DNA from 2 places in the Pseudomonas sp. TE6283 genome. Region 2 is predicted to be linked to the other one. Evidence: riboswitches for the same ligand, from Rfam matches in the RefSeq annotation. Region 2 holds a riboswitch; the other holds the start of a gene.
What was found. Region 2 has a riboswitch for cobalamin ahead of ACVWZ5_RS00580 (TonB-dependent receptor plug domain-containing protein). Riboswitches for the same ligand answer to the same signal wherever they lie in the genome.
Positions count from the first base shown of each region.

Region 1 (4,847 bases), on a different contig from region 2:
TTTGTCCTCTACGCGCAGGCTTCGGTTCTGTCGGGACACGATAACTGGCAGGTCGTCGGCATAGGGCAAACTCAGCGTAAGGTCAGCATCGTTGGCCTCGAAGGCATTGGAGCTTCCCAGCAGATCGATCTCGCCGGCACGCAAGGCATCGAGCGCCTGGGCGCGGCTGGCATAGCGTCGCACCTCGATTGGGATGCCGAGCTGTTCGCCGATCAGGCCGGCATAGTCAGCGCTGAGGCCTTCGTAGTCGGCCTGGCTGATGTTGATGTCGAAGGGCGGATAATCCGGGCGCGAGCTGCCCAGCACCAGGCGCTTGCGTTGGTTCAGCCACTGTCGGTCGCTGGCGGCCACCGCCAGCGGCGGCGCCGCGCTCAGAGCTCGGGCGAGCAGGTGGCGGGGCTCGCTGTGCACCTCGCTCAGTGCGGATGGCGACAGCAATGCGACCAGCAGCAGGCACAGTGATGCCCCTTTGCTCATGGTTCAGGCCACGTAGTTGCGTTTGGCGAGGTCCACCATTTCCACCAGCGACTCGACCTTGAGTTTCTCCATGATCCGGCCACGGTAGGTGCTGATGGTCTTGGCGCTGAGGTTCATCTGCTCGCCGATCAGTTTGTTGCTCTGGCCGGCACTGAGTCGGCGCAGCACTTCCATTTCCCGGTTGGACAGCAGCGCCAGGCGCTCGGTCTCGCTTTCCAGGGTGTTGCTGTTGACCGCCATCTGCGGGAAGGTCGAATAGCCCTTGACCAAGGCCTTGAGTGCGAAGACCAGGGCATCGAGGTCTTCGTCCTTGTTGACGAAAGCCGAGATGCCGGCGTCCATACAGCGACGCACATAGAGGTCGGCTGGCTGACCGGTCAGGGCCATGATCCGTGGCGGTGGGTCGATCAGCTTGAGGCGCTTGATCACCTCCATGCCGTCGAGGTCCGGTAGGCCGATGTCGAGGATGACCACATCCGCCTTGGTCTGTTCGGCCAGGCGGGCAGCTTCCTTGCCTTTGCCGGTTTCCCCCACGACGGTGAAGCGTTCACGTTCGAGCAGCATGCGTACGGCGAGTCGAACAATGTGATGGTCATCGACCAACAGCACGGATGTCATTCAGGTAACTCCTGTCAAAGTGCAGCGAGCTTCCAGCCATCTATAGGCGCTGGACAGCAGGCTTGCTGGGCAGCGCGCACCTTACGGATATTCAGGAGCCTTGGTAATAGGCGAGTATAGGTGTGTTGAAAAACCTACACCAACCTGTAGAAAAGTCCTACAAGCGAGGTTCAGGCGCAGGGCGCGTGCGGCTTGTGCACACGCTGTGTCGCGGCGGGGTTGTTGTCCAGCGCCTTGCCGACACGGGTCGGGCGGGCCACCAGCTGGCCGCCGCAGTTCGGGCAGTGGTGGTGGAAGTGCCGGTCGTTGCAGGCTCGGCAGAAGGTGCATTCGAACGAGCAGATCAGCGCATCCGGGCTTTCGGCGGGCAGGTCGGTGTCGCAGCATTCGCAGTTGGGGCGCAGTTCGAGCATGGGCTTGATTTCCGTCCAGTTGGAAAAGCCAGTGTGCTACGTCACGCCCCGGTCGGCAATCGCTTCACGAGCCGGGGCGGTAGAGATGGGCGCGGCCGGCGCGATACAGGGCCGAGTCGGCGAACGGCGCATCGCCCAGCACATGGCCGACCAGGATCAGCGCTGTGCGCCGGAAGCCTTTTGCGGTCACGCGCTCGCTGATATCCGCCAGGGTGCCCTTTACCCAGTCCTGGTCCGGCCAGGTGGCGCGATGGACCACTGCGATCGGGCAGTCGGCGCCATAATGCGGGAGCAGGTCCTCGATGATGCGGGACAGGTGGCGCACGCCCAGGTGGATGGCCAGGGTACTACCGTGGCGGGCCAGGTCCGCCAGTTGCTCACCGGCCGGCATCGGTGAACTGTCGCCATAACGGGTGAGGATCACGGTCTGCGCCACATCGGGCAAGGTCAGCTCACAGCCGAGCAGCGCGGCACTGGCAGCCGTGGCAGTGACGCCGGGGACGATCTGGTAGTCGATGCCCAGTTCACGCAAGTGGCGAATCTGCTCGCCGATGGCGCCGTACAGGCTGGGGTCGCCGCTGTGCACGCGCGCCACGTCCTCGCCGTTGGCGTGAGCCTGGCGCATCGCCTCGACGATCTGCTCCAGGTGCAGTTCGGCGCTGTTGATTACCGTGTGCGCCTGGTGACCTTCCAGCACGGCGGCGGGGACCAGGGAGCCGGCATAGACGATCACCGGGCACTGGCGGATCAGGCGCTGGCCCTTGACCGTGATCAGCTCGGGATCGCCGGGGCCGGCGCCGATGAAATAGACCGTCATGGGGGTTCCTTGTATAGAAGAGTGGCGGACTATCCGCCGATGGCCAGGGCCAGGGTAGCGCTGCCGAGGACCTGCCTCGGCACGTGCAGGCGGCCATGGTCGCCGGCCAGGGCCAGTGCGGCGCTTTCGGCGACGCCCCAGCAGCCGGTCTGCGCGTACGCCGTGGGTGAACGCTGGCTGAGCTGCGGTTCGAAGACCAGCAGGTGCGCGGCGTCGAAACAGATGTACGGCAGCCCCAGGCGTTCGGCCAGTGCCAGCAGGCCGGGCTCGCGGGCCTTGGGCTCGATGCTGGCAATGGCGCGCAGGGCCGAGAGGGGCAGGGCGTTGCGGGTGAAGGTCTGGCGCAGCAGCACTGCCAGCGTCTCCACCGGGCAGCCACGGCGACAGCCAAAGCCGGCGTACAACGCCGGCTGGGCAGGCAGGTCGCGCATCAGGCCTGGCTGGAGCGACGGTACAGCCAGGCGCTGAGCAGGCCCAGGGCCAGCCAGAACGCGGCGTTGGTCAGCCACGAGGCGATCTTGAACTGGGTCTCGAGGGCTTGCGGCGCAAGGCTTTCATGCACGGCCGGCTGTGGCGCGCCGATCAGGTGCGGGATCACCAGCAGGGCGACACCCAGCGCCTTGAACAGCCAGTGCCGGGCGAACACCAGCAATGCCAGGCCGGCGGCGGTGGCCGCAGCGGTGCCGATCCACCAGTTCTGGCGCTGGCCAAGGTCGGCGGCGGCGGTGCCGGGCAGCTCCGGGGGCAGGCCCAGGGTCGGCGCCAGGCAGAACACGGCGAAGCCGGCCAGGCCCCACAGCGCGCCGGTGGCCACGCGGTTCGGTTCACGCAGGCTGTAGAGGGCGACCAGGATCAGGGCGAAACCGACGGCGACCACCAGGTTGCCACCGGTGGTGGACAGCACGCGCTGCCAGCCGTCTTCCGGCGACCAGGCTTCGGCGCTGTGCTCATGCTCGTGGGGCGCGGCGGCGTCGCCGTGCTCATGGTGTTCGGCGACCGGGGCGGCGGACTCGTAGGTTTCCGCCTGGAGAATCAGTGGGGCGACCCAGAAGCTCTGCAGCAGGGTCAGCAACAGGGCCGCGAGCAGGCCGCTGAAACCCGCGGTACGGGCGAGACGCGTAATCATGCGGGTTTACTCAGTGGCAGGGGAAGGCGGCGCTGTGGCGGGTATCGTGGGCGGCGTTGTGCACTGCCTCGATGTGCGAGAAACCGGCGAAGTACACCAGGCACAGGCCCAGCAGGCTGGCGCCGACCGCGATGATCAGTCGCTGGCTGAGGCTGACGGGGGTGGCGATACTGTGTTTGGCGCTGGTGATGGGCATGACGCGTTCCTCTGCTGCTTTTGTTGTGGCAACGGGCATGCGCGACGACCCCGGGCACGATTGGCCCAGGTGATACGACGACGCCCGCCCACCGCGGGGTGTACTGTGAGCACGTGTCAGGCCGGTCTCCGGGCTGGCGAGGTGGAGCAGGACTCCGTGGCGCGTCACCTTCCCATGCCTTGCTGTTGGCACAGTGGTCCGGACGCTTCTCTCGCTTACCGTTGCGGGGGCAGCACCGGCCTTGTCGGCTCCTGGAGTGGACACGCGACGCACCGGTTTCCCGTTTCACCCCCGTCGGGGGCACCTGAACGCAATGCGCTAGCAAATCACGGGGCCGGGCCCGCGTCAATCGCCGTGGCGGTTGACCGCCAGGCAGGCACTGCGTAGCCTTGCCGCTGCGAGGTTCTCGGGCGTTGGCCCGAGCTAAGACGGGAACGCGGTACAAGCCGCGGCTGCCCCCGCAACTGTAAGCACTGAAGGGTTCGGCACAGCCACTGCGCAGGCGCGCGGGAAGGCGCCGGCCCACCGGCCGGCGAGCCGCAGCGGTGCGAGCCAGGAGACCTGCCTCGTGACGTTTTCGACTTTCAACCGGGCGGGGTGATCCGGTGGCGAACGCGCCAGGCCGGCAGGGCCGTGGCTGTCGTCCTGCATGCCCGCGCCATTGCTGCCAAGGGCATCGCGACATGAAAACACTGGCCAAGCTTCCCGTCACCATCGTTACCGGCTTCCTCGGCTCGGGCAAGACCACCTTGCTGCGCCATATGCTCGACAACGCCCAGGGCCGCCGCATCGCGGTGATCGTCAATGAGTTCGGCGAGCTGGGCATCGACGGCGAGATCCTCAAGCAGTGCAGCATCGGCTGCACCGAGGAAGAGGCCAACGGCCGCGTCTATGAGCTGGCCAACGGTTGCCTGTGCTGCACCGTGCAGGAAGAGTTCTTCCCGGTGATGCGCGAGCTGGTGGCCCGTCGCGGCGACCTCGACCACATCCTTATCGAGACCAGCGGCCTGGCCTTGCCCAAACCGCTGGTACAGGCCTTCCAATGGCCGGAAATCCGCAACGCCTGCACCGTCGACGCGGTGATCACCGTGGTCGACAGCCCGGCCGTGGCTGCCGGCACCTTTGCCGCCTACCCGGAGCAGGTCGATGCCCAGCGCAAGCTCGACCCCAATCTCGACCATGAGTCGCCGCTGCATGAAT
Region 1 is NZ_JBSSDH010000007.1:168,891-173,737, reverse strand. It holds gene ACVWZ5_RS12375 (transporter substrate-binding domain-containing protein) at 1-477, opposite strand, end outside; gene ACVWZ5_RS12370 (response regulator transcription factor) at 481-1,095, opposite strand; gene ACVWZ5_RS12365 (DUF1272 domain-containing protein) at 1,266-1,508, opposite strand; gene cobM (precorrin-4 C(11)-methyltransferase) at 1,573-2,325, opposite strand; gene ACVWZ5_RS12355 (cobalamin biosynthesis protein) at 2,355-2,756, opposite strand; gene ACVWZ5_RS12350 (CbtA family protein) at 2,756-3,451, opposite strand; gene ACVWZ5_RS12345 (CbtB domain-containing protein) at 3,462-3,647, opposite strand; cobalamin riboswitch at 3,750-3,969, opposite strand; cobalamin riboswitch at 4,031-4,230, shown strand; gene cobW (cobalamin biosynthesis protein CobW) at 4,331-4,847, shown strand, end outside.
Region 1: it holds a riboswitch for cobalamin, as region 2 does, so the genes downstream of both, ACVWZ5_RS12345 (CbtB domain-containing protein) here and ACVWZ5_RS00580 (TonB-dependent receptor plug domain-containing protein) in region 2, are expected to answer to the same signal.

Region 2 (4,847 bases):
CGGCGTCGGCACCAACTCAGTGAATGGGATATCGATCAAGCGGTTCTCGCGCACCGCCCGCAGGCTCGAGAGCACCGGGTCGCGGGTCAGCAACTGACGCTTGCGACTGGCCGGCGACCACAGGGCGTCGGCCAGCAGGATCACATCGGGGTCGCTGCTCAGCAGCGACTCGCGGCTGACTGTCACGCGATACTGGTCAAGCCCACCAAGCACATTGCGCGCTCCGGCGGCGGCCAGCAACGGCGTGACGAAACCCCGCCCGCCTTCGCTGTCCAGCCCCCTGACCTCACTGTCGAGGTAGAACACCGAAAACGGCCTGCCGTTCGCAGCGATCGCCCTGGCCCGCGCCAGGTCCGCGTCCATCGCTTCGATCAGCGCCTGGGCCCTTGCCTGCCGGCCCAGCAGCTCGCCGAGGAGGGTCAGGTCACGCCGGACATGGCCGTAGTAATCCAGCGAATGGCCGGCACAGGCCGATTCAAGCAAATAGCTAAAGATCCCGTTGCCGGCCAGCCGTGTTCGCGAGCTGACCCCGTCGCCAAAGGCCGAGGCGAATCCGCCGACCACCAGGTCAGGCCTTTGCGCATACAGCACCTCGCTGGCCGGGTACTCCCTGGCGATCACCGGCACGCCCTGGTAGCGGCCCTGCTTGTAGGCGGCGCCGCTGTCGTCCAGGTAGGCCACGCCGACCATCGATGGCCCGGCGCCGAGGGCGAGCAGCAGGTCGGCCGCATGCTGGTTGAGGGCGACGATACGCGCAGGCGCCGCAGCGGGCCGTTGCCAGTCCTGCCCACAGTTGCGATAGCTGTCGGCCAGGACCGGTGTGCCACAGCACAAGGCCAGCGACAGCAGCCAGGCTTTACGCATCGCACGCTCCTTTGATCAGCAGTCCTTCGGCGATCCTTGCGCCTTGCAGGTGGGTTTCCACCAACTGCTCCACCTCCCGATCGTCACGCACCCGGTACCAGCAGCCGTCCGGGTGCACCGTCAGCACCGGCCCCAGGTTGCAGGGGAACTGGCAACCGGTGCGGGTCAGCAACACCCCGCCCGGGGTCTCGATCAGGTCACGTTCCAGCAGTAGGCGGCGCAGGCGTTTCCACAACGGCAAGGCACCGCGCCGCACACAGCGCGGGCCGGTGCACAGGAACACTTGGCGGGCATGCTCGGGCACACGCGACCAGTCCGGATCGCTGGCCACCGCGTTGACCTGGTCGCACGGCAGGTGGCGGGTGTGCTCGTCGATGCTGGCACAGGCCGCCCGCGCGTCCAGGCCGCGACGGCCCAAGGCCTGGGCCGTGACCCAGACACCGGCCCGACCTTGCGCCAGACGCCCCAGCTCATCGCGCAGCCAGTCGAGGTAGGCGCTGTCCGAGGTGGGTTCCAGGTCCACTACCAGCAAGCGCTCAACACCCTGGTCAAGGGCCTCGCGGATAACCACCCACAGCCCATCGAAGCCCTCCAGGGTGTCGACGATATCCCGACCCGCCTCGCGGCCACGCAGGTCGCGAACCTCGGCGCCAAAGGCTTCGGCCGCAGAGCCACCGCCCAGGCCAGGGCCGACGAACAACACGCGCTGGTAGTCCATGCTCACGCCCCTCAGAAGGTGTAGGTGTACCGCAGTTCGCTGGTGAACGGCCGTCCGAGATTGTCGACGTTGCTCGCCCGGCTGGTGACATAGTCGCGGTCGAACAGGTTCTCCACCAGCAGGCTCAGCCGGTGCTGGCGGGCACCGTCCAGATAGCGGTAGGCATCGGCGTCGACCACCGAGTAATGGCCGTAGTCGACGCCCTTGGAGCTGACCACATCGCGAATGTAGCGAATGGCCCCTCCGGCACCCCACATGCGGTCCGCCGATTCGTAGCCGAGCCGCGAGCGGGCGAAGAAACTCGGCACGTCGTTGATCGTCGCCCCGGTGCGCGACTCGGTGAGGTTACGGGTCATGTCGGCCTGCAGGCTCCATTGGTCGTCGAGCAGGATACGTGCATCGGCCTCGAAACCACGCATCTGCACCTGGCCCTGGCCGTTCACCCACTGGCTGCCGTCCAGGGTGATCAGGTCGGTGATCTTGCGCCGGAACACAGTGACGCTGGCGCTGAATTCGCGCGCCAGCAGCAGGCCGTGGTAGTCCAGGCCAAGCTCGGCGTTGCGGCTCTTCTCGGGCTTGAGGTCGCGATTGCCGATCTCGTCGCCGGGCTCGTTGACGAACAGCTGCTCGGCGTTGGGCAGCTTGTAGGCGCTGCCGTACTGGCCACGCAGTTGCCAGTTGTCGTTCAGGTCGTACAGCGAGGTAAGCATGCCGACGGTGGCGCTGTCGCCGCCGCTCATGGCCTCGTGGCGCACGCCAAGGCTCGGGTGCCAGTTCGGCAAGGCCTTGATCCTGGGCCGCAGCTGGGCATACAGCGCATTGGCCTGGGCCTTGTTGTCGTCGATCACCAGCACATCGTCCTGGCCCTTGAACCACTGGTTGTCGGAACCGAACACCAGCACATGGCCGCCGTCGAGTTCGGCCTTGCCCTCGGCCTGCACGCCCCAGTCGGTGAAGCCCCAGTAGTCGTTGTGGTTGACCACGTTGCGGCTGCCATCGTCACGGTTGTTGATCCGTGTGTAGCGGGTGTCCCAATCGTTGACGTGGCCCTTGATGAAGTAGCTCAGGCGCTCGTCGAGGCGCTGCTCGAAGGTCGCCGTGGCGATCTGCTGCACGCGGTCGTTGGTGGTCTTGTAGTTGTTCACTGGCCGGGCGAAATCAAGGTTGGCGTCGGTGTACTGGTAGAACAGTTCCAGCCGCGCATCGTCGCCGAAGGCCTGGACCGCCTTGCCGCCGAAGGTGGTCACCTCGTAGCCGCGTTTCTTGTCGCTGACGTTGCCGCTGTAGTCGCGGTTGCGAAACGGCTGGTAGCCGTCGGAGACGTTGTGGCTGACATAGGCCAGCAGGCCCAGGTCGCCGAAGCCGTTACTGAAGATCCGCTCGACGCGGGCGTCCTTGCTGCTGCCAGCGAAGCTGTCCAGGCCCAGGTTGACCTCACCCGAAGCCTCGCGGTTCTGCGGGCTGCGGGTGACGATATTGATCACCCCTGCCACCGCCTGGGTACCGAATAACAGGCTCTGGCCGCCTTTGAGCACCTCGATGCGCTCCACCGCGTTGGCCGGCAGGGTGTCCAGGTACAGGCCGCCGTACAGGCGGTTGTTCAGGCGCACGCCGTCGAGCAGGATCAGGGTGTCGTCGTTACGCCCGCCGAGCAGCGAGTAGGTGCCGTAGTCGAACGGGCCATTCTTCGGCGCGACGTAGAAGCCGGGGATGAACATCTGCATCACCCGGGTGATGTCGGCGCCGGGGCCGGCGCGCTCGATCTGCTCACGGCTGACGATCTCGACCTTGCTGCCGTACTGGGCCATGGCGGCGACGGTGGTCGACTCCACCGACGGCGCGGCGACGATCTGCTGGTCGAGGACCAGGGGGGCGTTTTCGGCCAGTGCCAGGGGGCTGGCCAGGCATCCCAGAAGCAGGGTCCGGGCCTTGGGGGAGAAACGTCGTGAGTGAATCACAGCAATCATGCTCTTCTCGAAAGTGACTTTCGCAGAAGCACGCAGGAGCACGGATCGCGCACACGCCAATACCGGCCCATGCCCGCCCACCGCAGGAGTTTGCCTACCACATTCCAGGCCGGTCTCCGGGCTCGCAAGACTAGACGCCCTCACCTTCCCATGGCGCATTGGCCACAGTGGTCTGTTGGAGGCATCACTTGCATACCGTTGCGGGGGCAGCACCGGACTCGTACCGGTTTCCCGTTTCACCCCATGCGCGGCGGCATGGGACACCTGAAATCGGTCGGCATCTGAACACCTGGGGCCCAGAGGCGTCAAGCCAGGCAGGCGAATCGTTTCGAATGCTTTTTATCGCCAGAACGCTCTAGGCAGATGTGTCAAAAGTTGTAGAATCCGCTCGCCCACCCCATTCCCTTCGAGCTTTGCCGATGAAGCTGGCCCGCCACACACGATCGCAAGTCGCCTGGGTGCTGTATTTCAGCATCCTGTTCGGCTCGTTGCTGTGCGCCCTGGGCCATGGACAGATGGCAGGCTTGCGCCTGGCCGGCCTGGATGACGCCGCCTGGTGCGCGGCCGACAGCAGCGGCGTGTTCAAGGGCGACCAGGACATCACCGACCCGGTGCTGCCTGCCGGCGGCGACTGCGTGATCGCCAGCCTGTTCAGCGCCACCCTGCTGGCGGTGTTCTTCGGCCTGCTGGCCCTGCTCGCCGGGGAGTCGAGCAAACCCTTACCCAGACAACCCGCGCCGCCCCTGCCCAAGCAGCGCTGGCCCCTGGTCAATCCGCGCGCCTCCCCCGCTTCGCTTCTCGCGTTCTGACATCGCCACGCCCAAGTACTGCCTGATCGGCAGCGGGCGTGCGCCCACCGATTTCAGCCAGGAAGCCTTGCATGTTCCGCATGACCACTTTGGCGCTGCTCGTAGGCAGCGCAACCTGCGCCTGGGCGCAGGATGACACCCTGACCCTGCCCGCCAGCAACGTCACGGCCACCGCCGACCAACCCAAAGAAGCCACCACGCTCGACCTCGATCGCCCGATCGAAAGCGGCTCGCGACTGAACCTCAGCGCCCGCGAAAACCCCGCCTCGGTCAGCGTCGCCGACCGCAAGACCATGGAACGCATCGGCGCGCGCAACTTCCAGGACGCCGCCAACGCCCTGCCCGGGGTCAACGCCTCGGCACCGCCCGGCTGGGGCGGCTACGTGTCTTACCGTGGTTTCAACGGCGCCCAGGTCAGCCAGTTGTTCAACGGCATCAACCTGCAGTACGGCGCCACGGCGCGCCCGGTTGGCGCATGGATCTACGACC
Region 2 is NZ_JBSSDH010000001.1:126,963-131,809, forward strand. It holds gene ACVWZ5_RS00570 (ABC transporter substrate-binding protein) at 1-864, opposite strand, end outside; gene ACVWZ5_RS00575 (hypothetical protein) at 857-1,582, opposite strand; gene ACVWZ5_RS00580 (TonB-dependent receptor plug domain-containing protein) at 1,594-3,549, opposite strand; cobalamin riboswitch at 3,640-3,832, opposite strand; gene ACVWZ5_RS00585 (DUF2946 family protein) at 3,969-4,358, shown strand; gene ACVWZ5_RS00590 (TonB-dependent receptor) at 4,430-4,847, shown strand, end outside.